DNA from 3 places in the Acidovorax sp. T1 genome. Region 1 is predicted to be linked to each of the others. Evidence: predicted binding sites of a transcription regulator. Region 1 holds the regulator's gene; each other region holds the start of a gene.
What was found. The regulator FNR, encoded in region 1, switches genes on or off when oxygen is low (the NO sensors DNR and NnrR bind a similar motif). The targets are predictions, from matches to a motif close to TTGATNNNNATCAA.

Region 1 (9,626 bases):
TGGTACATCGCCCGGTGAGCGTGATCATCTCGCGTCAGATGAACCCAACGCCAGGCTGCCCTCGCCCACCTGAACCCCCGGTTCAGGATGCCGGTCCGGTGGCACTTGCAGACACCCTCTTTTCTTTCCCGTCGGCGCACAAACATGCTGCGCAGATGCGGCGCGTTCAGGCTCCCTCCAAGATTTTTTTCATGATGCTCGACCCCCTTCTGATTGTTGAACTCGGAGTCCTCGGTCTGGGCACCGGCTTTCTGGCGGGGCTGCTCGGCATTGGCGGCGGTATGCTGCTGGTGCCTTTTTTGACCTACATCCTGGGTCTCCAGCACGTGGCCCCCGGTCTTGCCGTCAAGATGGCCATCGCCACTTCCATGGCGACCATCATGTTCACCTCGGTTTCCAGCGTGCGCGCACACCACCAGCGGGGTGCCGTGCGCTGGGACATCGTGCGTCGGCTGGCGCCCGGCATCGTGCTGGGCGGGCTGGTGGCGAGCCTGGGCGTTTTCGCGCTGCTCAAGGGCGCATTTCTGGCGATCTTCTTTGGGCTTTTCGTGAGCTTCTCGGCCTTTCAGATGTTTCTGGACAAGAAGCCCGCGCCGTCCCGGCAGATGCCGGGAACCGGAGGGCAACTGGTGGCGGGCGGGCTGATTGGTTTCCTGTCCGGCCTGGTGGGCGCGGGCGGGGGATTTGTCAGTGTGCCCTTCATGACGTGGTGCAACGTGGCCATACACAATGCTGTTGCCACCAGTGCGGCACTGGGCTTTCCCATTGCCCTGGCGAATGTGGTGGGTTACGCGGTGGGCGGTCAATCCGTGACGGACCTGCCCCCTGCCTCGCTGGGCTATATCTGGTTGCCGGCTCTGGCAGTGATTGCCACCTGCAGCGTGCTGACTGCGCCCTTGGGTGCCCGGGCTGCGCACCAACTGCCGGTCAAACAGCTCAAACGCGTTTTTGCCAGCCTGCTTCTCATGCTGGCAGCCTACATGCTCTGGAAAGGCTTGTCGGCCTTCTGAACCAGCTCCCAGCGATGCGTGGGCGGCCGCATCATGCGGCGGTCCTATCCATGCACCGGCCGGGAACATGGTCGCGATTTAAATGGTCGGCGTCGCTGGCGCAAACTGCGCCAGTCCGTGGGTGGATTTGCCCAGCAACTGGCGGAACTCGGCCGCGGGCAGGCCAGGTGAGCACAGGAACCCCTGAAAATGCTCACACTGCATCTGCTGCAACACGGCACGCTGGGTGGTGGTTTCCACCCCCTCTGCCACCACTTCGATACGCATCGCATGCCCCATGCTGATGATGGCACTGACAATGGCGCGGTCGCCGTCGTCCTCGGGCAGGCCCCGCACAAATGACTGGTCGATCTTGAGCTTGTGGATGGGCAGCTTCTTCAGGTAGGCCAGACTGGAGTAGCCCGTACCAAAGTCATCAATCGCCAGTCCCACACCAAGCCCCGCAAGGGCACCCAATCGCAGCTCCATTTCCTGCGCGTCCTGCAGCAGGATGGTTTCGGTCAGCTCCAGTTCCAGCAAGGTAGGAGGCAACTGGTGCACAGCCAGCAGACGGGTCACGCGTTCAACAAAATCAGTCTGGCGAAACTCCAGGGCAGACACATTGACGGACACCACAATGGGCATGCCCTCGTGCATCCATTGGGCGGCCTCGCGCACGGCCTGCTCCATGACCCACGCCCCCAGCGTCACGATATAGCCCGACTCCTCGGCCAAGGGCACAAACTGCGCGGGCGACACTGCACCAAACTCGGGATCCGTCCAGCGGATGAGCGCTTCCGCCCCAACGATCCTGCCGGTAAGGAGATTCACCTGGGGCTGGTAATGCACGTCCAGGCGCTGCTCGCCCAGCGCCTGGCGCATGGCGTGCTCGAGCTTCATGCGAGACAACAAGTTGGCGTTCATCTGCGGCTGGTAGAAGCCATAGCTGCCACGCCCCCGATCCTTGACACGGTACATGGCCGTGTCAGCCTGCTTGATGAGGTCGTCGAGAGTGGCCCCATCTTGCGGATACAACGCCATGCCGATGCTGCACTGGATGGAGAAGCCCATGCCATCGAGCAAATAGGGGCTGAGCATATCGTCCAGTATCCGGCGCGCCACGCTTTCCGCCACAACGGCGTCGGCCCCATGCACGTAAATCACAAACTCATCGCCACCGAGACGGCACAGCATGTCCGTCTGCCGCAGGCAAGCCTGCAGACGCTCGGCGACCAACTGCAATACCCGATCCCCAAACGGATGACCGAGAGAGTCATTGATGATCTTGAACCTGTCCAGGTCCAGGAATAGGATGGCAAAACCTGTGTCGCTGGCACGAGCCCCCTGGATTGCGGTATCCACCCGCTGAGACAGCAGCAGCCGGTTGGGCAGACCGGTCAGAACATCGCTGTAGGCGAGCTCTTCAATGCGTTTTTGGGCCGCATGCTGCAGCGTGAGGTCTCGCATGAAGCCAATGCTTTGTACCAGTCGGCCTTCGTCATCGCGCAGTGCCACCCATGAGAGATGCACGGCGCAGTAGGCGCCATTGTCGCGAGGCAGCCAGAGCTCACCCTCCCAGAAGCCATCGCTATTCCAGCTCGCCAACACCTGCTCCATGAACGAGGCGTCGGCCCCACTGCCAAACAGGGACGTTGCCATACACCCCACAAAAGTGGCTGCACAGGGGCCCACCAATCGCTCGCAACCGGGGTTCATGCGCATCAGATGGTGCCGGCTGTCTGCAATGAAAATCGCATCCAGACTGGAATCGAAAACCCGTGCAGCCAGGCGCAAGCTGGCCTGCACTTCAGCCTGGCGGGTGATATCCCTGAACGAATACACACGCCCCACGGGGCGGCCATGGTGAAGTTGGGGCACAACGCGACGCTCCACCGTCATGCCACCGTGCAAGTGGAGGATGTCGGCGCTCTCCACCAGCGGCTCACGTTCAATGGCAATCAGGCGTTCCAGGTAGTCTTGGCGATCCACCACCCGGGAGGCCATATGGTCGTGCACCGCAGTGTCGTTGCGCTGCACCAGGAGGTCGCGGGGAATGCTCCAGATTTGCGCCAACTGCTGGTTGAAGGCGCGCACACGCCCGTCAAGACCGCACACCAGCATGCCGTCCGCCGCGGAGTCGAGGGTGGCGCGCAATTCTGAAAGCAGGGTCTCCAACTCCCGCTCTGTGGCCTCCTGGGCACTGCGATCGAGCATTGTCAGCATGAGAACCGCACGACCATTGCCTTGGTCCACACAGCAGACACGCCGATCGACCGGCACCAGCAGACCATCTGGCCGCAACACGCTCGTATGCGAGCGGATGCCCTGCGAAAGGGTGGCAATGGGCTCGGCCCAGAATGCGTGATCCTGGGGCGTTGCCGCCAGGCATGTCACCGGCTTGCCCACCATGTCACTTGCGGACCTGCCTGCCAGTTGCTCAGCCGCCCTGTTCGCCTGCAGGATGCGTAAGCTCTTGCCATCCACAAGCCACACCGCCTCCACCAGGCCGTCCAGCCAAGACTGCGGTGGGAACTGGCTCACGCTTGCGCCTCGTCAGTACCCGGGTCCACCGCGCGCTCAAAAAAATAGCAGATTCGCTTACGGGGCGAAAGATAGTCGAGGGCATCGCGAGGCAACTGGGCAGGTTTCAGGCTGCGTCGTATACCCAGTTCAGGCATCGCCTCCAGGTCCAGCACCGGGGCCTCATCCTTGGGAACCCGGGAATCGTGAACGATCACTTTGGGCCGTAGCGGTCTGGACGAGTTGACAGACACCACGATGGCGTAGCGGTCGTTGACAAGCTGGACCACCGATCCCGGAGGATACACACCCATCATCCGGATGAAGGCGCCCAGCACCACCGGATCAAAGCGGGATTTGAGCTGGGCAAACATCACCGACAGGGCTTCGTGGGGCGTCAAGGCATCCACACCTGCCGCGGGGTTGCACATCCGGTCGTAGTGGTTAACCAAGGCTAATATCTGGCCCGAACGTTGCATATCCTCGCCCACGAGATGCAGGGGAAATCCGCTACCGTCTGCCATTTCATGGTGCTGCGCAATCGCTGTCAGGACCGCATCAGACAAGCCCATCAATTGCGCGAAGGCGACTGACTGCCCTACGTGGGACTCATAACGCTGCCGCTCGGCCGGCATGAAGCCGGTGGTAGGCACCTTGAGCTTGCCCAGATCGTGCAGCAGCGCAGCGACACCGAGTTCGTGCAGGTCCAGGCTTTTCATGCCCAGTGCCTTGCCCAGCAAGAGGCTGATGACCATCACGTTCACAGGATGCAGTGCGCTGCTCTCGCCCACGCCTTCTGACAGGAGACGGATCACGGAGTCGCCGTTCTCCAGCAATTCCCTCAGGCAATCCGACACCACCGCCTCGCACTGGGTGCGAGCCAAGCCGGGTTGAACAGCAACCGTACGCTCCACCGCCTGGTATTGCCGCGTGGCGCTCCCGAAGCGCTGGTTGCACGCGGCCAGCACCCGGTTCTGAAACTGCAGGTGGGCACGGTTCTGTGCCGCAACGGAATCCACGCCAGCGGAAATGTGCGCCACGGCGTCTGCGACCGAATCCGCGTCAAGGGTGTCGGGCGCGTTGCCGGGGAGCGCATCCAGCGCATACACTTCCGGATCGCTTTTCTGGGGGAAGTAACGAACCTCTGTGAGGCCCAGCTCCCTGATCGTGGCAATCTGGTCTGTAGACGCGATGCGAAAGCGGCTCACCGGGAACGGATGACGCATCCAGCCCAAATCGAGCTGAACGTACATGCCGACACGAAGCTGGCTGGTATCAATGAAGAGGGAGGAATTCACGACATAAGAGGCGAAACATGGTGATATGAATTCCACCAATGGTTACAGCAATTATCACCATTTCGCCATCCATCCCGCAACTCGCAGCCAAAAAGCTGCACTGTCGGGCAACACTGCGCCACAAAACAGACGAAAGAACCTGCGACTGCTGCCCAGCGCTACTCCGCTCATGCCTGGAAACTATCGACTACCGGCACCAGAGCGAGGGTTTGTAGACCAGGTCCATCCACAACGCCCAGCCTGCAACCCCCACCAGCAATGCGCCCGCCAGACGCGTTCCCCAACTCGCCCGCACGGCATTGAGGTGTGAACGCAACTTGCCCCATACCCAGGGGCCGCCCACCAGCCACAGGCCACTGCCCACACCAAACAGCGCCATGGTGGCAGCGCCCTGCAGCGCGCCCCCGCTGAGCGCTGCAACCAGTAACGCAGAGTAAAGCAATCCGCAGGGCATAAGCGCCCAAAGCACCCCCGCCACCATCAGCCCGCCCGGTGCACGGACAAGGGGTTGCACGCGGCGCCAGGCTGTGCGTCCGGCCTGCTCCACCCAAGCAGGCTGGCGCGCCTGCACCATCATCATCAGGCCCCATGCCATGACCGCAACATGCATCAGGGTCCATACCGGACTTAGGGCCATGGTTTGCTGCGTCAGCCAAGCCAGGCTGTCCATGGCCAGCGCCGCCAAGGCACCCGCCCCCGCATAACCCGACAGGCGCCCGAGGTGGAACGCTAGCAAGCGGTGCGGCAGCGCGCCCCGGGGATGCCACTGCACCGGCCGAGCGGTGAGGTCCCCGGCATCACTGGTGATCGAACACGTCGCCCCTGGACCCACAAGCGCACCACAAGGTGCAGAGCACATGGCCAAGCAATGGGGCCCTCCGGCGAGCCCCATGATCAAGGCCGTTACGGCGAGTGGCGCAAGCATGAAACCTGATACTCCGTTGGATTGGTCACCCTAGATGATGCGCGAAAACCTCGCCCGATTGCGGTCAGCCTGCAAATAGCGGTCAAACACCATCGCGATGCCGCGCACAAAAAACCAGCCCATGGGCGTCACCTTGACGCCCTCGGAATCCAGCACGACAAGGCCTTGCTCGGCCATGGTCTCCAGTTGCTCCAGCTCCGGCGCGAAATACGTCCGAAAATCAATGAGCCACGCCTGCTCCATGGGCTCGAACTGCACTTCGCCCTGGCACATGAGCGCCATGATGACCGCCCTGCGCACCAGGTCGTCGCGGTTCAGTGCCAATCCTCGCACCACCGGCAAACGTCCCTGGTCCAGATGGTCGTAATACTCCTCCAGCGACTTGGCGTTCTGACTATAGGTGGCCCCCACCCTGCCGATCGCTGACACACCCAGGGCAATGAGATCGCAGTCGGGCTGTGTGCTGTAACCCTGAAAGTTGCGGTGCAATCGCCCCTGCCGCTTGGCAACAGCCAGGGCGTCGGTAGGCAGGGCAAAGTGGTCCATGCCCACGTACACATAACCTGCGTCCATGAAGGCATCGAGCGAGCGCGACAGCATGGTCACCTTGGCGGATGCGGCGGGGAGCTCCGTCGAAATGATGCGTCTCTGGGGCTTGAAGCGGTCGGGCAGATGGGCATAGGCATACAGGGCGATCCGGTCGGGGCGCAATTGCGCCACCTGCGCCAACGTGCGGTCGAACGACTCGGGCGTCTGGCGCGGCAGTCCGTAGATCAGATCCACATTCACCGACTCAAAGCCCAAAGCGCGAGATGCCTCCACCAGCGCAAACACCTGCTCTGCCGGCTGGATGCGGTGCACCGCCTTCTGAACCTCGGCATCGAAATCCTGCACGCCGAAGCTCAGCCGGTTAAATCCCAGCTCCGCCAGCACCGCCAGGCGCTCCGCGGTGACAGTGCGGGGATCGACCTCGATGGAATACTCACCACCCGGCGCGAACGTGAAGCTGCGCCGCAACGTTGCCATGAGTTGCCGCAGTCCGTCATCCGAGAGAAAAGTGGGCGTGCCGCCACCCAGGTGCAGCTGACTGACCACCTGCCCGGTGCCGCAGTGGGCTGTGTGCAGATCGATCTCGCGGCTGAGGTAGCGCAAATACACATCGGCACGGTCATGGTGCTTGGTGATGATCTTGTTGCATGCGCAGTAGTAACACAGCGATTCGCAAAACGGAATGTGGACGTACAGGGACAGTGGCAGTGCCATGGCCGTGGTACCCACCCGGCGCTGCGAGAGCGCCAGCACGTAGTCTTCGTGCCCAAACGCCTCCACAAACCGGTCCGCGGTGGGATAGGAGGTATAACGAGGCCCTGGCACGTCAAAACGGCGCAGAAGTTCTGGTGAAACAGCGGTCATGGGAAAATATCCTTGCGTGCACCAGTACTGTGCCGTACCCTTCAATCGACGTCCTTGACCTTAATCAAGAGCACGAAGGGACGCAGCGGTGACAATTTGATTCATATCAGCCACCGGGTCGCAGCGCGGGACAATTGCGTCCCAACAGACATCAGCCAACTATCCCGGCCCAACCAGGTTCCAGTGTCCATGAATCCGCAAACCATCAAAGTCGCCTGCTCCAACTGCAACCTGCGAGAGCTGTGCATGCCCGTGGGTTTGAACGACCAGCAGTTGCAACGCATTGATGACATCGTGGCTGTGCGACGAAAAATCAAGCGTGGCGGCACCCTCTTTCGCAATGGAGAGTCATTCACCTCTCTTTATGCCATTCGCACCGGTTTTTTCAAGACCTGCGTCGCCACTGAAGACGGGCGTGACCAGGTCACGGGTTTTCAGATGGCCGGTGAAATCATCGGGCTCGACGGCATCGTCAACGATCACCACACCTGCGATGCCATCGCCCTCGAAGACGCCGAAGTGTGCGTCATGCCCTTCGATCGCATCGAAGAACTGTCGCGTGAAGTCAATGCCCTGCAACACCATGTTCACAAGATCATGAGCCGCGAAATCGTTCGCGAGCACGGTGTAATGCTTTTGCTCGGCAGCATGCGCGCGGAAGAACGCCTCGCTGCGTTCCTTCTCAATCTGGTGCAACGCCTGCACGCCCGTGGGTTCTCGCAATCCGAGCTGGTATTGCGGATGACGCGGGAAGAAATTGGCAGTTACCTGGGACTCAAACTGGAAACCGTGAGCCGCACGTTCTCGAAATTTGTGGAGGACGGCACCGTGGAAGTCAAACAGCGCCATGTCCGCATTCTGGATACCGAGGCCCTCAGGCGCATCGTCAACAATCAGCAGGCCTGCCACTGATCGTCATACAGAAATGTGCCCCCTTACGGGCACGATGAAACCTTGTGGCAATCGTCCGGCCGTGCCTCTGGGGGCACCGGGCAGCGGTTGAGTTCAAAGGATGACATGGACAGCAGTGTCGTCAGCGCACTGGCAAGCATGGTAACAATCCAGAAGACAAAGAACGCAAGGGTATAAACGCCCTGGCGCGACAGCGTCAATGGCTGGCCAAACCAATGCAGATCCTGCGGATCCACCATGGCAAAAACCAGCATTTCCAGAATGCCCGCCACCAGAAAGGCAGGCCATGCAATCCACATCAAGCGTTGTTTCCACATCGTCTTGTCTCCTAAGATTTTTCTGAAGTGATGTGCATCCACCAGGCTGGCATTGAATCTCAGCGAGGTTGGTCCCCGGCAGGTGTCGCCGCGTGGTTGCGGGCCTTGAGTGCCGGGGCCAGGCTTTTTTCAGGCTGCGCCAGCGTCTGGTTGATCTCCATTCCCTTGCGGTAATAGTCTTCCTCAACGACAGGGTCCGGCCGACTGACGGCGAGCCACAACGTGACGAATCCGGCAATCACCACAATGACCGGCCCGGCAATCACCAGCCAGACATGACCAAACTTCCACCAAGGCTGCGGTTCAGAAGCAACAACGGGGCTGGATGACATAAAACCTCCTCAGCTTGTCAGCAATACAGATCACAAGACACCACGGAACCTGCAGTGACCTGCAGTGACCTGCATTTAACGCGGCACCAGGAAAATGGATTTTTCGGTCACTTTGCCACCGCCTTCCAGTGCCGAAATATCGAAATGAATCGCATGGGAACCAGGAGCCGCCGATCCATAAGGAATCTGGAGTCGCACGGCCACCCAGCGGGATTCTGCGGCGCCAATGTCGACCTCCTGCTCAGAGGCCACTTCAAGGCCCTCCAGCCCGTTCGCTGAAATGCGATAGCGCTGCGCGGCCTCGGTGGCATTCATGATTTGCAGCCGATAGACATTTTCCAGCTTACCCCCGGCAACAATGCGGGACAAGGCGGCACGGTCACGCACGATATCCACTTTCAGGGGGGTGCGCGTTGTCAAGCTGGCCAGCATGCCCACGCACAAGGCCACCAGAACCGCGGTGTAAATGAGCACGCGGGGGCGCAAGACATGCCGCAGGATTTGCGATTGGCTCCAGCGATTGAGCACACCATTCTGGGTCGAATACCGTATCAACCCCTTGGGGTAGTTCATCTTGTCCATGACGGTGTTGCACGCATCCACGCACAGGCCGCAGCCGATGCACTCATATTGCAAACCCTTGCGGATGTCGATGCCCACCGGACATACCTGCACACACAGCGTGCAGTCGATGCAGTCGCCCAGGCCCTTGGCCTTGTAATCCACCGTCTTGACCCGGGGACCACGCGGCTCGCCTCGGGCTTCATCGTAGGTCACGATCAGCGTATCGCGATCGAACATTGCGCTCTGGAACCGCGCATAGGGGCACATGTATTTGCACACCTGCTCCCGCAGAAAGCCCGCGTTGCCATAGGTGGCCAAGCCATAGAAAACCACCCAGAAAATCTGCCAGCCGCCGG
Region 2 (9,626 bases), 2.0 Mb from region 1:
GTCTCAGCCGGCTTGATGGCGCTTCCGCGGTGCGATACTTGGCCTCATGCGGTTAAAACGCCTATCCGTGTCTCAACCTTTTCCAATGGCATCCCCTTTCGATTGCGACGGTCCAACGATATCGCGATCATCCCACTTGCGAAGCACAGGTATCAAGGCGTCAGGCCAGCAATCCCATCACGACGGCGCGAGCGACCGTGGCGGTGCGGTTGATGGTGCCCAATTTCTCCGCTGCGTTGCGGGTGTGGAACTTCACTGTCGCGACCGAGATCTCCATGATTTCGGAAGTCTCGCCGACTGTCTTGCCGTCGGCGGCCCAGCGCAACACGTCTCTTTCGCGGACGGACAGCGAGATGTTCCACCGCGCGGCCACGATTCGCCGGAAACCCTGGTGCGCTGTATTCGCGAGCCAGCGCATGCGGTGCTCCTTCGCGGCCAACTCATTGACCGTCAACGGCTTGCCTGATCTCGCCAGGGTCAGCATGCCTCCGACGCATGGGGTTTCCAGGATGGACTTTGCCCAACCGACGCGCAGGCCCGCATCGCGGGCGTCGTTCCAAAGGTCAGGTGTCTTCGCGAAGACGTTGTCGCTCCAAACGATCGGTTGTTGCGATTGGCGACCCAAGAGGATTGTCGGATCGACGTCAAGGTACTTCTTCTCCGCGTAACGCCCTTGCCATGCTTTCGGGTAGTTGTTGAGCATGAGAGTCTTCGGGTTCGTGACCGGTACGGGAACCCGCATTCCGTAAGCGCAGTAGTCGAAACCCAGTTCCCCAGCGGCACGCGCCACCGTTGCGAACAGAACGTTCTCGTTGTTCACCTCATCAATTTCGCGAAGAAGCTCATCTGCCCAGGTCACGAACACCTCCAAACGCAAAGCGTGGCGTGGCCACTTGACCGCGCCAATCCGGGATGGCCTGCAGCGCCGGCATCGGAGCGACAGCAGGGGGCACACAGCCGATGACTTGGGCGTGCTGGCAGGCCCTCTCCAACACACAGGCGGCGGCATCCTTTGGACGCACGCCGCCGCTTTTCGCTGTGACGGAGGGGTTGCCCGCCTAGTCCGCCGTTATGTTTCCCTTCTTCACCACGTCAGCCCAGCGTTGTGCGTCCTTGGCAACCAAGGCGCCGAATTCAGCCGGAGTAGAGGTGGCGGGAACCATGCCTTGCGCTTCGAACGCCTTTGCGATGTCTGGTTGCTTCAGGATCTTGGAGATTTCCTGATTGAGACGCGCGATCACGTCAGCCGGTGTCCCTTTCGGCGCCAGCACGCCGTACCACATGTCGATGTTGTCAGCGGTCACTCCGGCCTCAGCCAGGGTCGGGACGTTCGGGAGTTGCGGCAGGCGGGTGGCACTGCCTGTCGCGATCGCCTTCAGTTTGCCTGCCTGGATATGCTGCAGCGCGACGTGCACTGGCAGGAACATGTAGTCAATGCGGCCTCCCAGCAAATCGGTGACCGCGCCTGCGGTGCCCTTGTAGGGGACGTGCAGCATGTCCGAGTTGCTGCGTTGGAGGAAGAGGGCCATCGACAGGTGGTGAGGCGTTCCGACTCCAGGCGTGGCGTAGGTCAGTTGTCCGGGCTTCGACTTGGCTGCGCTCACCACGTCGCTGACCGAGTTGGCCTTTTGCACGTTCGGGTTGGTCACCAGCAGAAGCGTGCCCCATGACGTCTGAGCGACCGGCGCGAAGTCGTTGACGGGATCATAGGACAGCGTCTTGTACAGGCTCTTGTTCATGACCAGCGTGTTGACCTGGACCAGGAGGGTGTGCCCGTCTGGCTTGGCTCGCGCAACCTTCTCGCTGCCGATATTGCCGCTGGCACCTGCTACGTTGTCCACGACCACGGGCTGCTTCAGGACCGCGGGCAGATGGGCCGCGAGCTGGCGTGCGATCAGGTCGATGCCGGTGCCCGGGGTGTATGGCACGACCAGCGTGATGGGCTGTGTCGGCCAAGCGGATGCCGTCGTGGCGGCCAAGCACATCGCTGCCGCGGGCAGCAGCGCCTTCATCCATTTTTTGAACATGTGGGTGTCTCCTTGTGAATGTCCTGGTGTCTATTCCGCATCGGGTTGCGCTGCTGGTGCGGCTTGCTGGAAAGCCGCAAGGGTGGCCAGGTGGGCGTCGATTCGAACGATGTTGGGATAGGGTTCGAGTGGCACCTGGAAGCGGCGCGCGCTGAAGACTTGCGGCACCAGGCAGCAATCGGCGAAGGTCGGCGTGTCGCCGAAGCAGCACAGGCCGCTGCGACCGTCGCGTGCCAGACGTGTCTCCAGTGCATCGAATGCCTGTGTGATCCAGTGGGCGATCCAGGCCGATTTCTGTTCAGCGCTGACCCCCAGCGTCTTCTCAAGGTATTGAAGCACCCGCAGGTTGTTGAGTGGATGAACGTCGCAGGCGATCTGGGCGGCGATGGCACGCACCCAGCCACGATCGGCCGCGCTGGAAGGCAGGAGCGGCGTGTCGGGGTATTGCTCTTCGAGGTACTCCATGATCGCGAGCGACTGGGTCAACCGTGTGTCGCCGTCCTCCAGTGTGGGCACCAGGCGCTCGGGGTTGAGGGCGCCATAGGCGTCGCCATGCTGCTCGCCGCCGCCGCGTGTGAGGTGAACCGGCAGGCTGTCATAAGGCAGACCCTTGAGGTTGAGTGCGATGCGAACGCGGTACGCGGCCGAGCTGCGGAAATAGCCATGAAGCTGCACGGTTCGATTCCTCAGTCGATTCGCACCGACAGCGGTGTGAGGCCGTCGATCTTCACGACCAGCGTCTGGCCAGCGGTGACGGCGCCCACGCCTTCGGGGGTGCCAGTGAAGATCAGGTCGCCGGGCTGCAGGGTGAAGAGCGTGGACAGGTTCGCGATGACCTCGTCCACCGACCAGATCAGATGTCCGATGGTCGACTGCTGGCGAACAGCGCCATTCACTTCGAGCACGATGCTCGCTTGGTTCACGCCGGCCGCGTCGGCGCGGCGGGTGATGGGGGCGATCGGCGCAGAGAAGTCGAAGGCCTTGCCCACTTCCCAGGGACGGCCCTTTTCGCGCGCAGCCATCTGCAGGTCGCGCCGCGTCATGTCCAGGCCCACGGCATAGCCGTAGACGTGTTCTGCTGCGTCCTGGGCGGCGATGTCGCGGCCGCCCTTGCCGATGGCCACCACCAGCTCGGCCTCGTAGTGGTAGTTCTGCGTCAGCGGTGGGTAGGGGATGGTCGCAGTGCTGCCCGCAGCCACCGGCACGATGGAGGCATCGTCGTTGGGCTTGCAGAAGAAGAAGGGCGGCTCACGGTCGGGGTCGAAGCCCATCTCGCGTGCATGCGCCGCGTAGTTGCGGCCCACGCAGTAGACCCGGCGTACCGGGAAGAGGTCGGAGGTGCCGGCAATGGGGACGCCGACGATGGGCATGGGGGTGATGGCGAAAGACATGTGGTCTGGCAAGAAAAGTGAGTTCGAAATGGAAATATCAGCGTCCGGCGGGGTGAGAACCGACCGACGTCGATGCCGCGCTGTCCCGGACCTCGTAGACGCCCAGCTTTCTGTGCAGTGGCGACTCGTCGGCGATGAACAGGAACGCGGGTTCGGTGGCGGACAGGTTGCGCAGGACAACCTCGCTGTAGCCGGGGGCGCAGCAGGTGTCGGCCTGGGCCAGCGCGAACACGGCATCCAGCACGCTCACCTCGGCGGAGCCCTCGATCTGATGGAACACCATCGCTGGCGAGCGGGCAGGCAGTTGCAGTGTCTGGCCCGGGCGCAGCATCAGCGCGTAGAAACCCAGGAGGTTCTCGGCGTCACGGCCGGTTTCCGGGTTCACGTACGTCACTTGCACGCAGTCGAGGCCGGGCTGGTCCTGGGCGAGAGACAGTAGCGCGTTTCGCGTGTTTTCCCAGGGGTAGCGCAGCAGCGGATAGGGCTTGTCCGAGCGCACGAAATTGGACGTGGGCACCACGCCGGCATGGCTCCAGGACTTGTCGCCCTGTCCGTCGAGAACCTCTTGCCTGGGGCCGTTGATGTGGTAGCTCGCTTCCATGTAATAGACCAGAGGCAGGTCCAGCACGTCCAGCCACACCACCGGTTGGTCGCCGTCGTGGCCGTGCTCGTGCCACATGCCGGTCGGGGTGAGGATCAGGTCGCCGCGGCTCATCGGGCATTTCTCGCCGTCAACCGTCGTGTAGGCGCCTTCACCCTCGACGACCATGCGCACCGCGTTGGGTGTGTGGCGGTGCGAGGGTGCCCATTCGCCTGGCATGAGCAGTTGCATGCCCAGGTAGATGGCCGCGCTGGCCTGCATCTTTTCGAGGCCGTGCCCGGGGTTGGCCAGCACGAGCACGCGTCGCTCGGCCTTCTCGATGGGCGTGAGTTCACCGGCCTTGAGCAGCAAGGGGCGCAACTGCGCATAAGGCCAGCAGGTCGGCCGGGTGTTGCGCGTGGGAATCTTGGGAGGCAGCACCCCCCGCAGGCTGGGCCACAGAGGCACCAGGTTCTGGGTTGTCAAGGCATCGCGGTAGTCCTGCGGCAGGTCTTCGAGGCGTCCAAGTTCTTGCATTTCTTGCTCCAGTGGGATATGGCGGCGGCTTATTCCAGGGGAACCGTCAGCGGGTCGTAGGGATAGAGCCAGTTGTTGCGGGAGGCTGCGATGTTGCGGTCGCGGAACGCCTGGCGCATCTCGTTCGCATCGGCGATGTGGTACAGGTCGGCCATCTCGGTCGATTCGTTGACGACCCGGGCAGCGCGGGGCGCGCGGTGCTGCTCATAGACGCGCAGGGCCTCGGCAAGCGGTTTGCCCAGATCCAGGGCTCGGGCCAGGACGGCGGCATCCTCGATCGCCATGGCCGCGCCCTGGGCCATGTACGGTAGGGTCGGGTGTACTGCGTCGCCCAGCAGCGTGACGCGCGGCGTGCTCCAGGTCAGCACTGGCTTGCGGTTGTTCAGTGCCCACCGAAAGCACTGGTCCCGGTCGACATGCTCGATGGCCGCCCGAACGATGGGATGCCAGCCGGCGTAGTCCTGGTCGAGCTCGCTCCAGGGCTGACGGGCAGTCCAGGACTCTTCTTCCCAGGGACGCTCGACGCAGCCGACGAAATTCAGCAACTTGCCGGCGCGCATGTAGTACATCACCGCGTGGTTCTTCGGACCGCACCAGATCGAGGAGACGACGGGAGGACGCAGGTTCTCGGGAATACGCTCGGTGGGAATGCTGAGACGCCAGGCAACCTGGCCCGTGAACACCGGCGGCTCGGCGTCTACGACGTGCTGGCGTACCACCGATTTGATGCCGTCCGCGCCCACCAGCAGATCGGAACGCGCTGTCGATCCATCGCTGAAGAGAACCTCGGCATGGTCGCCCGTCTCGCGGACTTCCTGGGCGCGCACGCCCAGCCGCACGGCTTGCGGGTCCAGCGCCTTGACCGCGTCCAGCAGGGCCGCGTGCAGGTCGACTCGATGGATCTGGTAGTACGGCGTGCCGTGCGCGGCTTCATGCGCTGGACCGAGCTTGATTTCGTGCAGCAGCTCACCGTCGTCGAAACGGCGGAATTCAAAGGACGCGGGCTTGACGCCCAGGGTTTCCAGGGTGGGCTTGAGTCCGAGGTCGTAGAGCACTTTGACCGCGTTGGCGCTCATCTGCACCGCTGCACCGACCTCGCCGAGTTCCGGTGCCTGCTCGAACACGCGCACACGATGCCCGTGCCGGATCAGGCTCGCGGCGGCAGCCAATCCGCCGATGCCGGCACCGATCAACGTGATTTCCATAGTTGCTCCTTAATAGCTTTGCAATATGACAGTTGGTTAGTACACTAACAAGACGCGCATGCTAGTCTGTCATGTGATTAGTTAACTATCAGTGTTAACCCTTATGACATCCGATTCCATGCTGGCTCCGCAGGACCAGATCTATCAGCGCCCAGGTTTTCTGCTGCGGCGAGCTCATCAACTGTCTGTCGGGTTGTTTGAGCAGTACTGCAGGGAATTCAATCTCACCCCGCCCCAGTACGGCATCCTCTGCGTGCTTTCCTATGCGAAAGACATCGACCAAGTCACGCTTTCGAAAGCGCTCGGCCACGACAAGGTGACGACCTTGCACATCGTCAGAGTGTTGGAAGCGAGGGGATTGCTGACTCGCGTGCCGTGTCCTTCTGGTCGACGCCGGATGACGCTCTGTCTGACCGACGAGGGACGTTCCTTGCGTGAGCGGGCAGCAGCAGGGGCCGCTCGAGCGTATGAGCGGTTGATGTCGCCCCTTGATCCGACCGCGCAGGCTCAATTGTTGGGTTTGCTCGAGCGGCTCTGCGATGACTTGGAGCACAGTGCCCGCGCTTCGATGGTCAAACTGATTCCTCCGGGGGCTGCGGCCTCGGGTGTGGACGGACCGTGATTCTGAAGTCCAGTTAGCAAAGCATAGGTACCGACACGGCGCCTCTGATAAGGGTCATTCACGAATTTAGGATTCTTGAAGCCCTGTGATCGACTGGTCGGTCGATCTATCAGGAACTCTGGGGGCGGCCTCCGCCGCCTCAGTTCGTGCAGTGTGTCGTGCACCGTCGTTCCGTCGCATGTGTGTTGGTGATGCTGGTCTGGACGAAGCCTACAAAGTCCGTCTCGCCCCCGGTGATTGGGGGCGCAGACGATGAGATGTTCCTCTTTGGCGCGACCGGCTCGAGCGTCACGAACAAATGGGGCGATCCCTTTCGCACGTATTCGTAGTCCCGCTCGACCGACGCGCTGGCCTTGTCTGTCGGTTTTTGATTCAGATCAAAAATGGTTGTTAAAGCGACTATGTGCAGACCGAATGTGCCTAGAGTGATCCCTGTGGCGCTGTGCCACAGACGCCCACATTTCCTGGAGCACACAATGACTGAAACCCTGGCCCCCACCGCCGATGTCTCGCCCCTGGGCAACTTCTCGCACTGCCACGCTGGCATCATTTCGCACCTCAACACCTTCGGTGAGTTGTCTGCCTTGCTGGAGCCCGCGGCCCGTGCCCGCCTGATCGCGCGCGAGACGCTGACCTTCTTCCGCGGCGCTGTGTTCGATCACCACAAGGAAGAGGAAAAAGACCTGTTCCCCGCAGTGCTGCGGCATGCCGTGCCAGGCGCTGAACGCGCGGAGGTGCAGGCCATGGTGGAAAGGCTGACGGCCGAGCACCGCCGCATCGAGGAGCTTTGGCTCGACCTGGAGCCGCAGTTGGAGAAAGTCGCTAAGGGAGCCGACGTGAAGTTCGACAGCGCCGCCGCACAGGAACTGGTGGGCCGTTACCAGGCGCACGCCCGCTTCGAGGAAGACCGCCTGCTGCCGCTGGCCCAGCAAATCCTCGGGCGCCACAGCGCCGACTTGGCTGAGCTGGGCTTGGCGCTGCATACCCGCCATGTGGTGATGGCGGCGCGTCGCGGGCTCAGGGGGTCATGAGGTTGGCAACCATCCCGTTGATTGCTCGCCGCCCGTAGCCTCGACTGGTCGATGCACCACGCTGAAACTGCGTAGGCGAAAGAAGTGGGTCGGCCTAGTTGGCGCCGCCGTCGATCTTCTTGTGACGGTAGTCCATCTGTGCTCTCGATATGCCGAGCAGACCCGCTGCGCGCGTGATGTTTCCGCCGGCCTGCCGGATGGCCGCGCGCACGAGCGCGTCCTCCATTTCAGGCAGACGCCCCTTGCCTTGCTGAACCAGCAGTTCAGCGAGCGCGGGCACAGAGGTGGCGGTCCCTTCATTGCGCAGGGAAACGGCTGATGGGTCCGTGTCGATTTCAGTGTTCGTGGCGAGTTGACCCATGTGGCCAATGCCGAAGAAGCTGGGTGACGTCAACGTGTCGTCGGCGTTCGACAGGTGATGGATGTCGAGCAACTCGTCGCCCTGGATCATGATCACGCCACGCTCCAACACGTTCTCCAGTTCCCGGACATTGCCTGGCCAGCCGTGGTGAATGAGGGCCTGCATGGCGCGGGCCGCAATGCCCGTCGGGTTTCTTCCGTGGCGCTTGGAGAAACGTGTCAGCAGGGCGTCTGTGAGCAGCGGAATGTCGTCTCGGCCCCGATGGCCAGGTCAAATTCCCCCACCCTTGGCCACCCCAAATTCCCCCAGGCAGGACGGTCGGATTATGACGACTCGGGTGTGATGGCGATGCGTGCAGCGGCCTCCTTGAGGCGGTAGCTCTTGCCCTCGAACTCCAGCATCGCGCAGCGGTGCATGAGGCGATCCAGGATGGTGCTGGCCATGGTGGCGTCGCCGAGGTATTTGCCCCAGTCCTGCACCACGCGGTTGGACGTGATGAGAACAGCGCGGCGCAGCTTGTAGCGCTGGTGCACGATGGCCTGTAGGACTTCAGCGGCATGCTCGCTGATGCGTCTGGCCAGGAACAGGTCATCGAGGACGAGCAGGTCCGGCGCGACCCAGTCCTTGAGCAGCTCGGTGCGCTCTGCCGTAGTGGCCAGCGCGTAACGGGCGAACTCGGTGTCGGCTTCCAGGTAACGCACGTCATAGCCCTGCAGCGTGGCCTGGTAGGCCACGGCCTTGGCCACATGGCTCTTGCCGGTGCCCGGCTTGCCGATGATCAGCGCGTTGGCCCCCTCGCCGATGAACTTCAGGGTGTGCAACTCGAAGCAGGCGCTGCGCGGCAGCTTCGGGTTGAAACGCCAGTCGAAGTCAGCCAGCGAGGGGCGCTCATCCAGACCCGAGCGCTTGAAGCGGCGCTCGGTCAGGCGAGAGCGCCGGCGGTCCAGCTCGTCTTGCAGCATGGCGGCGAAGGTCTCCAGGAAAGGCTGCTGGGCGGCCTGGGCCTGCATCACGCGGGTGGACAGGGTCTCGGCGATGCCGGACAGGCGCAGCTCGCGCAGCGCGCGTTCGATCTCGATCATGTTCATGGCTGAACTCCCGGTGCGTTGGTGGTGTTGTGGTGGTGGTGGTGGTGGTGGTGGTGGTGTTTGCCGTGGCGGCGGCGAGCGCGAAGAGATCGCTGTACTCCTCAGCGTCTCGGATGAGCTCATGCTGCTGCGTCAGCGCGTGGGCACCGGCGGCGGGTGCTTCGCCGCAGGTAGCCTCGATGGCCGCCATCGCCTGGGCAAAGAGGGCTTCGGTCAGCGCCAGCACGCGCTTGTAGCTGTAGACCCCTTGCTCCAGGGCCTGGGCGCAGGCGGCATTGATGCAGTGCGCCGGGTAACGGCGCATGAGTCCCACAATGCCCCAGAGCTTGCGCTGCCCGACACGACCCTCGATGGCAAAGAGCAGCTCACACAGCCGGCTGGCGTGCTCACCAATCTCGCCGGCCTGACGCAGGATCAGGCGGGTCTCGCGAGACGGATTGAACACCCGCTCCTCCATGGGCAGAATCACCGTGCCGGGACGCTCGGCCTTGGCGTGGGTGCGCAGCAAGGCACGGGTGTGCATGTCACGAATCTCGATGCGCTGGGCGTAGATGCGCACCAACACCTTGGAGCCGATGTTCGCCGGGCGAGCGGCGTAGCTGCTGTGATCCACCCGCACACAGCTGTCGTCGCAGACGGTGCGCACCGCCTCGTCGAAATACTGCATTCCCAGCACTGGCAGGGGTTTGAGGTGGCTGCGCTCTTCCTCGAACATGGCCTGCACCTGGCGTCGCTCGGTGCCGTGGATGCGCTTGGATGCCCAGCTCTTCTCCCAGTGCGCCAG
Region 3 (9,626 bases), 1.6 Mb from region 1:
CCCAGTTTGCGCTGCCCACCACCACCGACCCGTTGAAGGCGCTGCTCAACCGCACCTGGGCGCCCACGTTGAGCGTGACCGGTGCCGAAGGCTTTCCGGCACTGCAAGATGCCGGCAACGTGCTGCGCCCCTATACCGCCTTCAAGCTCAGCCTGCGCCTGCCGCCGCTGGTGGATGCCGCCCAGGCCGTGCAGCAGCTCAAAGCCCTGCTCGAAGACAACGCGCCCTACCAGGCCCGGGTCACGTTTGAAAACGGCGGCGGCGCCACGGGCTGGAACGCCCCGGTCACCACGCCGTGGTTCGAGCATGCGCTCAACGCGGCGTCGCAGGCGCATTTCGGCGCGCCCTGCGGCTACATCGGCCAGGGCGGCACCATCCCGCTGATGAACATGCTCAGCGAGGGCTTTCCGAAGGCCCAGATGATGGTGTGCGGCGTGCTCGGCCCCAAGAGCAATGCGCACGGCCCCAACGAGTTCCTGCATGTGCCCTACGCCAAGCGCCTCACCGCCTCGGTGGCGCAGGTGATCGGCGCCATGGCACAGCAGGCGGCATCAGAGGCTGCTGCTGCCTGAGCCCCGTCGGGGCGCGTACGTGCTTCGCTGGCCCCGGCCGATCCCGTTTCCCCAGCGGTCTGCTGGAACCTCCACCGCAACGCGTGCTGCCTGGGCCGCCCGGGCTGCACGCCATCCTTGCCCGACCCATGTCTGACACCCTTGTTTCCACCATGAGCACCTTGACGACGTTTACCGCGGCAGACGGTGAAAACCTGGCGGTGCAGGACTGGCCCCTGACAGAGGGCGCAACCCGCGGCACCGTGCTGCTGGTGCATGGCCTGGGTGAGCATGTGGGGCGCTACGACGCCGTGGCACAGCGCCTCAATGCCTGGGGCTTTGCCGTGCGGGGCTACGACCAGTATGGCCATGGCGAGTCGGGCGGCCCGCGCGGCGGCCTCACCGGCGACATGCGCCTGCTGGAGGATCTGGCCGACATGGTGGACGCCACCCGTGCCCGCATGGCGCCAGGCGAGCCGCTGGTGCTGCTGGGCCACAGCATGGGCGGGCTGGTTGCGGCGCGCTTCGTGTCGATGCACCTGCGGCCGGTGGATGCGCTGGTGCTCTCGTCGCCCGCGCTGGACCCTGGGCTCAATGCCGTGCAAAAGCTGTTGCTGGCTACGCTGGCGCGCATCCTGCCCAACCTGCGCGTGGGCAACGGGCTCGATGCGCAATATCTCTCGCACGACCCGGCCGTGGTGGCCGCCTATCTGGCCGATCCGCTGTGCCACGACCGCATCAGCGGCCGCCTGGCCCGGTTCATCGCCGACGGCGGGCCCGCCACGGTGGCGCGGGCCGCGCACTGGAGCGTGCCCACCCTGCTGATGTGGGCTGGGGCCGACAAGTTGGTCAACCCCGCGGGCAGCCGGGCATTTGCCGCTGCGGCGCCCCGGGGCATGGTGCAGTCACAGCGCTTTGAGCCCTTGTTCCACGAGCTGTTCAACGAAAGCCCCGACCTCGCCGCGCCGGTGTTTGCGCTGCTGCGCCAGTGGCTGCTGCAGCGTTGTCCGGCCGTGGGCTGACGGGCCTCAGCGCTGCACGCCCCAGCGCCGTATCGTGAGGCGCTCCAGCGTGTGAAAGCCCAGGCTTTCCACCAGCAGGCCGATGATGATCACCAGTGCCAGGCCGGCAAACACCTTGTCGGTGTAGAGCTCATTACGGTTCTGGAAGATGTACCAGCCCAGGCCCCCTTTTCCCGACGATGCGCCAAACACCAGTTCGGCCGCGATCAGTGTGCGCCAGGCAAAGGCCCAGCCGATTTTCAGCCCCGACAGAATGGACGGCAGCGCCGCTGGCACCAGGATCTGCAGCACATAGCGGATGCCGGTGAGGCCGTAGTTGCGCCCCGCCATGCGCAGCGTCTCGGGCACCGCCTGAAAACCCGCGTAGGTGTTGAGCGCCAGCGGCCACAGCACCGAATGGATCAGCACGAACACCAGGCTGCCTTGCCCCAGCCCGAACCACAACAGCGCTAGCGGCAGCAGCGCAATGGCTGGCAGCGGGTTGAGCATGGACGTGAGCGTGGACAGCAGGTCGCGCCCGAACTGCGTGGACACTGCCAGCGTCGTCAGCACGAAGGCGCCCACGATGCCCGCGAAATAGCCCTTGAGTAGCACCGACAGCGAGATGGCCGCTTTTTGCAGCAGCTCGCCCGTGGCCAGTCCTTCGACAAGCGCCTTGGCCGTTTGCACAAACGTGGGCAGCAACAGGTCGTTGTCCTGCCAGCGAGCGGTTACTTCCCAAAGTGCCGCCAGCACCGCCAGGATGACAAACTTGCGCACCCAGGCCTGCTGCCAGATGCGGGCCGCGAGCGGCAGGGGTTGCTCGGGCGCGATGCTGCCCAGCGGCTCCAGCGTGCGTTCGATTTCGGGGCGTATGGGCGGTGTGAGCGGTGGCTGGAGCGCCAGCGAAGGCGCGGGCGATGGGAAGGTGGTGCTCATACGGAAATCCGGAAAGGCAGGGCGCCGTGCCCGGCCGCACTGCGTGGCCCACGGGCCAGGGCGGCCGCGTCGGCCTCCACCGACCCCGGCACGGGCGTTGCAGCGGGTTCGGCGGATGGGGTGTCCTGCCCTTCAAACAGCAGACCGTGGATGCGCCGCGCCGTGGCCTGGAAGGCGCTGCCGCCCAGGCTGTGCAGCCCAAACGCATGGCTGTTGATCTCGGCGCGCAGGCGTCCGGGGTGTGGCGAGAGGATGGCGATGCGGTTGCCCACCACCAGCGCCTCTTCAATCGAATGCGTGACGAAGATCAGCGTGAAGCGGAATTCGTCCCACAGGCCCAGCAGTTCTTCCTGCATGCGCCGGCGCGTGAGCGCGTCGAGTGCGGCAAAGGGCTCGTCCATCAGCAGCACCTGCGGCTGCATGGCGAGCGCCCGGGCAATCGCCACGCGCTGCTTCATGCCCCCCGAGAGCTGGTGCGGGTGCACATCGGCAAACCGGCTCAGCCCCACTTTCTCCAGATACAGTGCGGCGCGCTCGGCCGCCTCGGCGTGCCCGCAGGTGCGCGAGGCCAGCAGCGGAAACGCCACGTTCTCGCGCACGGTCTTCCAGGGCGGCAACTGGTCGAACTCCTGGAACACGACCACGCGGTCCGGTCCGGGCTGGGTCACGGCGCGGCCCTGCAGGCGGATCTCGCCCTCGCTCGGGGCAATGAACCCGGCCACCGCCTTGAGCAGCGTGGACTTGCCGCAGCCCGAGGCGCCCAGCAGCACGAAGCGGTCGCCCGCGTGCACGTCGAACGAGACGCGGTGCGTGGCGCGCACCACGCGTTCGTGCGTGCGGTAGTCGATGCTGACGCCGTCCACCTGCAGCAGGGGGGCCTCCAGCGCGGGCGTGGCGCCTGGTGCGGGTGCTGGCGTGTGCGCGGGTCGGGCCGGCAGGCCCACCAGGCCTTGCTGGCGGGAGCGGTGACGAATCCAGTGGGGCCAGGACATGGGGGCGATCAGTTGCCGCCTGCGGTCAGGGCGTCGTCGAAGAAGTAGTCCTTGAGCGCGGTGGGCTGGTTCTTGATGGCGCCCACGCGGTGCAGGAACTGGCCCAGGCCCAGGGTGTTCTCGGGCCTGACCTTGAATTGCACCTCGGGGTTCTGGATGATGCCCAGCAACAGTTTGCGGTCGGTGTTGCCGCCCGACACCTTGAGGTAGATGTCAGCCGCCTTTTCAGGATAGGCGGTGACGAACTTTGCCGCTTCGTCGAGCGCATCGACAAAGGCCTTGTAGGTCTTGGGGCTCTCGGCGCGGAATTTTTCGGTGGCGTAGAGCACCGTGGCCGAGGCGGGGCCGCCCAGCACGTCGTAGGACTTGAGCACGATGTGCGCATTCGGGTTGCCGGCCAGGGCCTGGTCCTGGAACGGCGGGTTGCCGAAATGGGCGTTGATCTCGGTGCCGCCCTTGATGATGGCGGCGGTGGCGTCCGGGTGCGGCACGGCCACCTGCAGCTTGTCGAGGCGGTTGTATTCCTTCTCGCCCCAAAGCTTGGCCGAGGCCAGTTGCAGCACGCGCGACTGCACTGAAACGCCGACGGCCGGCAGCGCAATGCGGTCCTTGTCGGTGAAGTCGGCAATGGTCTTCACGGCCGGGTTGTTGCTGACCAGGTAATAGGGGAAATTGCCCAGCGAAGCCACGCCCTTGACGTTCTGCTTGCCCTTGGTGCGGTCCCACAGGGTGAACAGAGGGCCCACGCCGGCGCCGGCAATGTCGATGTTGCCCGACAGCAGCGCATCGTTCACCGCCGAGCCGCCCGACAGCTTGAGGAAGTCCACCTTGATGTCCACCCCGGCTGCCTTGCCGTGTTTTTCAATCAGCTTTTGTTCCTGCGCCACGTTGAGCAGCAGATAGACGATGCCGAACTGCTGGGCAATGCGCAACTGGCCTTCGGCGGCATGCGCCGGGGCCGACAAGCCCAGGCCCGCCGTGAGCAGGCCCGCAGCAGTGAGCACGGCGGCCGTCTTGCGGCCCAAGGTGCGGCGGGTGAAAAGGCGGCGGGTGGGGTGGGTCATGGCAGGGCTTTCGGTGGAATAAAAGTAAAAAATGCCTATGGCGCTTATGGGATAAGCGCTAGCAGCTATAAAAAATGAAGTGCCTCAGAAAGGCAGATCGCCTTCGATGGTGGTGCGATAGAGCTTGCGGCGTTCGGTGTCGGGGGTGCCGGTGGCCAGGTGCAGCACCGAGCGGTTGTCCCAGAACACCAGGTCATGCGGCTGCCAGCGGTGGCGATAGACGAATGCGGGCTTTACGCTGGCGGCAAACAGCTGGGCCAGCAGGTCGCGGCTTTCGTCTTCGGGCAGGCCCACGATGCGCGTGGTGAAGTGCTCGCTGACAAACAGCGCCTTGCGCGCGGTTTCGGGGTGGGTGCGCACCACGGGGTGCACGGCAGGCTTGACCTCATCGATCTGCGCCTGTGTCAGCGCGGGGCGCCAGGGGCTCTTTGCGCGCAGCTCGTCGTAGCGGGCCAGGTAGCTGTGCTCGGCCTGCAACGGGGCGATGGTTTTCTTCAGTGCCTCGGGCAAGGCGTCGTAGGCCGCGTGCTGGTCGGCAAACAAGGTGTCGCCGCCCACGGCAGGCAGTTCCTGGGCGTGCAGCAGCGAACCCAGGCTGGGCACGACCTTGTACGACAGGTCGGAGTGCCAGAAATGGCCCGCATCCCCCAGGCCGATGGGCTGGCCGTTTTCCTTGATGTTGGAGACCACCAGGATCTCGGGGTGGCCCGCGAGCTGGAAGTTCTTCAGTACATGGATCTGCAGCGGCCCAAAGCGGCGGCTGAAGTCGATGTGCTGGCGCGGCGTGATGCGCTGGTTGCGAAACACCAACACATGGTGGTGCAGGTGCGCCTGGTGCAGGCGCGCAAAGTCATCGGCGGTCAGCGCTTGCGCCAGATCGAGCCCCAGCACCTCGGCCCCCAGCGGGCCGGCCGCATCGGCGACGGGGCGGATTTCAAAGGTTTGCGATGCGGGGGTGGCAGCCACCGGGGTGGCGGCATCACCAGCGGACAGAACAGCAGACATGGGCGACTTTTCACGACACCGGCGCCAAACCGGGGCCGCCGATGCGGCCCGGGCGGGTCAGTGCGAATGAAGTCTAGGGAAGGCGCCCGGCGGTGAAAACCACGTTTTTCGCGCTTGCAAATGACAAAAACAAATATCGATGGCGGTCTAGGGCGTTGACGCCACCCGCGCCCGGCGCTGACGCAATGCCAGCCACAGCAAGGCCGCGCCGGTGACCGCAATGGGCGCCAGCGGGCCATGTTTGAGAAGCGTCCAGCCCTGGGTGGTGACCAGCACGCCCGAGAACAGCGAGCTCACGGCCAGCGTGGCAAACACGCAGAAGTTGATGGCCGCCTGGGCGCGGTCTTTTTCTTCAGGGCGGTAGGCCGTCACGGCCAGCGCCGTGCTGCCGGTGAACAGAAAATTCCAGCCCACCCCCAGCATGAACAGCGCAATGCCGAAGTGGTGCAAGTCCACCCCCAACAGCGCGACGGCCACGCAGGCCAAGGTTCAGCAGCACGCCCGCCCCCATGATGGGCAGCTCGCACCAGCGCTTGATGGCGATGAAGACCACGTTGTTGGTCAGCAAAAGGCCCTGGCACAAGGCCAGCAGCCAGAGGTTTTTGTTCATGGCGGTAGGGCGTTGGGGAGAGGGGTGACGGGGCGCATGAACGCGATGCCAGTGGCCCGAAGGCATGGCCTGCGTCAAAGCCCGACTGTATTCGTCTGGAATTGTGCCCTGCAGTTGACGAAGATCAGCCGCCGCACGGTTCCACATCGCTAAGGTGCCGCCAGTGCCGTGGCTCCACGCCCGGAGCCGGCTATTGATTGCTTGTGATGGAATCCTTGAACCCGATTGCGGCGCCCCCTGCGGCGCCTGCCCTTGAACTGGTCTGCCCCGCCGGCAGCCTGCCCGCCCTGAAGGCTGCGGTGGACAACGGTGCCAACTGCGTCTATCTGGGTCTGCGCGACGCCACCAACGCGCGCAACTTTGCCGGACTGAACTTTGACGAGGCGGCTATCGCCAACGGCATCCGCTACGCGCATGAGCGCGGCTGCAAAGTCTTCATGGCGCTCAACACCTACCCGCAGGCGTCCGACCCCGCACCCTGGCGCAGCGCCATGGACAAGGCGGTGGATCTGGGTGTGGACGCCGTCATTCTGGCCGACCCCGGGCTCATGCACTACGCGGCGCAGCGCCATCCCCAGCTGCGCCTGCACCTGTCGGTGCAAGGCTCGGCCACCAACTACGAGGCCATCAACTTCTACCGCGAGCAGTTCGGCATCGTGCGGGCCGTGCTGCCGCGCGTGCTGTCGATGGAGCAGGTGCGCCAGGTCATCGACAAGACCGCGGTGGAGATCGAGGTGTTCGGCTTCGGCAGCCTGTGCGTGATGGTCGAGGGGCGCTGTGCCCTGTCTTCGTACGTGACGGGCGAATCTCCCAACACGCATGGCGTGTGCTCGCCGCCCAAGGCCGTGCGCTGGCAGGAGACGCCGCAGGGCCGAGAGTCGCGCCTGAATGGTGTCTTGATCGACCGCTACGCGCCCGGCGAAAACGCCGGCTATCCCACCCTGTGCAAGGGGCGGTTCGATGTGGGCGACGACGAAAACTACTACGCCATCGAAGAGCCCACCAGCCTCAACACACTGGAGCTGCTGCCCCAGTTGCTCAAGATCGGCGTGCGCGCCATCAAGATCGAAGGCCGCCAGCGCAGCCCGGCCTATGTGGCGCAGGTCACCAGGGTCTGGCGCGAGGCTGTGGACCAGTGCCTGGCCAACCCCCACCGCTACGCCACCAAAACGACCTGGATGGCCAGCCTCGACCAGGTGGCCGAGGGCCAGCAGCACACGCTGGGCGCCTACCACCGCCCCTGGAAGTGATGAGACAACCCCCTGAGCCGCTGCGCGGCTTCCCCCTTCTCTCTACGCGCTTCGCGCTAGGGGAAGGGGGACGACGCCAGCGCGGCGGGGCGGCCCTTGCGCGGCGTCCGCTGGCCTGGGGCGCGCCAGTTTTATGCCGAGTGGGCTGCGCACAACGCCCTGAAAAATGGAGAGCACCGTGATGAAACTATCCCTGGGTCCGCTGCTGTACTACTGGCCGCGCGAAGATATCTTTGCTTTCTACGAGGCCATGGCCGCCACGCCGCTCGATGTGGTGTATCTGGGCGAGACGGTGTGCTCGCGCCGCCACGAACTGCGCCTGACCGACTGGCTGGACATCGCCCGCATGCTGCAGGACGCCGGCAAGCAGGCCGTGCTGTCCACGCAGGTGCTGATCGAGTCGGGCTCGGACGTGAGCGTGCTGCACAAGATCGCTGACAACGCGGACTTCACCGTCGAGGCCAACGACATGGGCGCGGTGCGCTGCCTGTCGGGCCAACCGACAAGTCGGCCCTTTGTGGCGGGCCCGCACCTCAACCTGTACAACGCACCCTCGCTGCAATGGATGGCGCAGCTGGGCGCCAGCCGCTGGGTGATGCCGCTGGAGATGGCGCAGGATGCGCTGGCCGCCATGCTGGTGAATCGCCCTGCGGGCCTGGAAACGGAAGTGTTCGCCTACGGGCGCATGCCGCTGGCCTACTCGGCGCGCTGCTTCACGGCGCGCCACTGCAACCTGCCCAAAGACGACTGCCGCTTCAGCTGCCTGGAGCATCCCGACGGCCTGACGCTGCGCACCCGCGAGAGCGAGGACTTCCTCGTGCTCAACGGCACGCAGACGCAATCGGCCCGGGTCTACAACCTGGCCAACGAGCTGGCCGCGATGCGCACCATGGGCGTGGACCTGGTGCGGCTGAGCCCGCAGTCGCAGCACATGGTGCAGATCATTGCGCTGTTCGATGAAGCCCGGCGCCTGGCGCAGCCTGGCGGCGCAGACTTTGTGCTGCGCATGCAGCCTTTCATGCCCGACCAGCCCTGCAACGGTTACTGGTTCGGTCGTCCTGGTCTGGAGCAGGGGCACGCCGGTGCCACCGCACCCGGCCTCTGATTGACATCGTGCTTTTCTACCTGGCCCGCGTGCCACCCCCACACCATGGCTGCTTCTTCTGATTCTTTGGTTCCCTCACCGGTGGGGGCCTTGCTGTCGCGCCTGCCCGCCTACCCCGGCTCGCTGCTGCTGGTGACGGCGCTCAACCTGGCATTGGCCCGGCATCTGCCCGCCGATGTGGGGCAGCTGATGCTGCACAAGAAAATGCACGTGCAGGTTCGCGATGCGCGCCTGGTGTTCGACTTTGCCTGGACAGGCCAGCGCTTTGCGCCCCGCGCCCCGCTGGTTGCCCCTGAGGTCGCCGATCTGACGCTGAGCGCCACCGCCCACGACTTTTTGCTGCTGGCCCAGCGCCAGCAAGACCCCGACACGCTGTTTTTCAACCGCCGCCTGTCGATGGAGGGCGATACCGAGCTGGGCCTGGTGGTGAAGAACGCGCTCGATGCCATCGAGCTGCCCGTGCTGGACCCGCGCCAGTGGGTGCCGTTGCTGTCACCGCGCCAGGTGCTGGGCCACCTCCGGCAGCGCCTCGACTCCGCTTCGCACACCACAGGAGGATGACCATGGCCGCCGATCCGAACCACCCCCTCGTCTATTCCTGCTCGGGCTGCTCCAGCGCCGCGCAGCTGGCCAACCACGTGGCGCTGCAGCTCGATCGGCGCGGCGTGGCCGAGATGTCGTGCATCGCCGGTGTGGGCGGCGATGTGCCGCACCTCATGAAAACCGTGCGCTCGGGCCGGCCCATCATCGCGCTCGACGGCTGCCCGCTGGTGTGCGTGAAAAGTACGCTGGCGCGCCACGGCATTGCGCCCGACCGGCATTACCAGTTGCAGCAATACGGCGTGAAAAAGCGCACGCACGAAGACTTCGACCCGGTGCAGGCCGCGCTGGTGCTGGAGCAGGTCGAGGCCGACCAGCAGGCGCAGCCCTTGGCTCGCTCTGTCGCCGTGGAACCCTCGCATGGCTGATGTTGCCCACACCCGCCGCATCATCGTCGCCATCTCGGGCGCCAGCGGCGCCGTGTATGGCGCGCGCCTGCTGCAGGTGCTGCAGGGCCAGAGCGGCATCGAGACGCACCTGGTTGTCTCGGACGTGGGCTGGCGCAACCT

Region 2: the regulator FNR is predicted to act here: its motif matches at 6,730-6,743, upstream of CCX87_RS01755 (hemerythrin domain-containing protein).
Region 3: the regulator FNR is predicted to act here: its motif matches at 6,277-6,290, upstream of ubiU (ubiquinone anaerobic biosynthesis protein UbiU).

What each region holds. Positions count from the first base shown of each region.
Region 1 covers NZ_CP021648.1:2,473,982-2,483,607, forward strand. Annotated here, with positions in the region: RNA gene ssrS (6S RNA) at 1-118, shown strand, start outside; gene CCX87_RS11590 (sulfite exporter TauE/SafE family protein) at 195-1,010, shown strand; gene CCX87_RS11595 (sensor domain-containing protein) at 1,089-3,530, opposite strand; gene CCX87_RS11600 (HD-GYP domain-containing protein) at 3,527-4,807, opposite strand; gene CCX87_RS11605 (sulfite exporter TauE/SafE family protein) at 4,995-5,732, opposite strand; gene hemN (oxygen-independent coproporphyrinogen III oxidase) at 5,763-7,145, opposite strand; gene fnr (fumarate/nitrate reduction transcriptional regulator Fnr) at 7,335-8,057, shown strand; gene CCX87_RS11620 (hypothetical protein) at 8,081-8,374, opposite strand; gene CCX87_RS11625 (FixH family protein) at 8,434-8,706, opposite strand; gene ccoG (cytochrome c oxidase accessory protein CcoG) at 8,782-9,626, opposite strand, start outside.
Region 2 covers NZ_CP021648.1:366,341-375,966, forward strand. Annotated here, with positions in the region: gene CCX87_RS01720 (LuxR family transcriptional regulator) at 161-859, opposite strand; gene CCX87_RS01725 (Bug family tripartite tricarboxylate transporter substrate binding protein) at 1,059-2,027, opposite strand; gene maiA (maleylacetoacetate isomerase) at 2,058-2,702, opposite strand; gene CCX87_RS01735 (fumarylacetoacetate hydrolase family protein) at 2,714-3,418, opposite strand; gene CCX87_RS01740 (cupin domain-containing protein) at 3,456-4,535, opposite strand; gene CCX87_RS01745 (FAD-dependent monooxygenase) at 4,565-5,740, opposite strand; gene CCX87_RS01750 (MarR family winged helix-turn-helix transcriptional regulator) at 5,844-6,362, shown strand; gene CCX87_RS01755 (hemerythrin domain-containing protein) at 6,839-7,393, shown strand; gene CCX87_RS01760 (helix-turn-helix domain-containing protein) at 7,488-8,000, opposite strand; gene istB (IS21-like element helper ATPase IstB) at 8,078-8,842, opposite strand; partial or broken gene istA (IS21 family transposase) at 8,889-9,626, opposite strand, start outside.
Region 3 covers NZ_CP021648.1:4,063,456-4,073,081, reverse strand. Annotated here, with positions in the region: gene CCX87_RS18885 (M20 family metallopeptidase) at 1-572, shown strand, start outside; gene CCX87_RS18880 (alpha/beta hydrolase) at 725-1,573, shown strand; gene CCX87_RS18875 (ABC transporter permease) at 1,580-2,491, opposite strand; gene CCX87_RS18870 (ABC transporter ATP-binding protein) at 2,488-3,483, opposite strand; gene CCX87_RS18865 (ABC transporter substrate-binding protein) at 3,492-4,547, opposite strand; gene CCX87_RS18860 (TauD/TfdA dioxygenase family protein) at 4,632-5,552, opposite strand; partial or broken gene CCX87_RS18855 (MFS transporter) at 5,700-6,090, opposite strand; gene ubiU (ubiquinone anaerobic biosynthesis protein UbiU) at 6,369-7,412, shown strand; gene CCX87_RS18845 (U32 family peptidase) at 7,594-8,517, shown strand; gene ubiT (ubiquinone anaerobic biosynthesis accessory factor UbiT) at 8,563-9,078, shown strand; gene CCX87_RS18835 (putative zinc-binding protein) at 9,081-9,485, shown strand; gene CCX87_RS18830 (UbiX family flavin prenyltransferase) at 9,478-9,626, shown strand, end outside.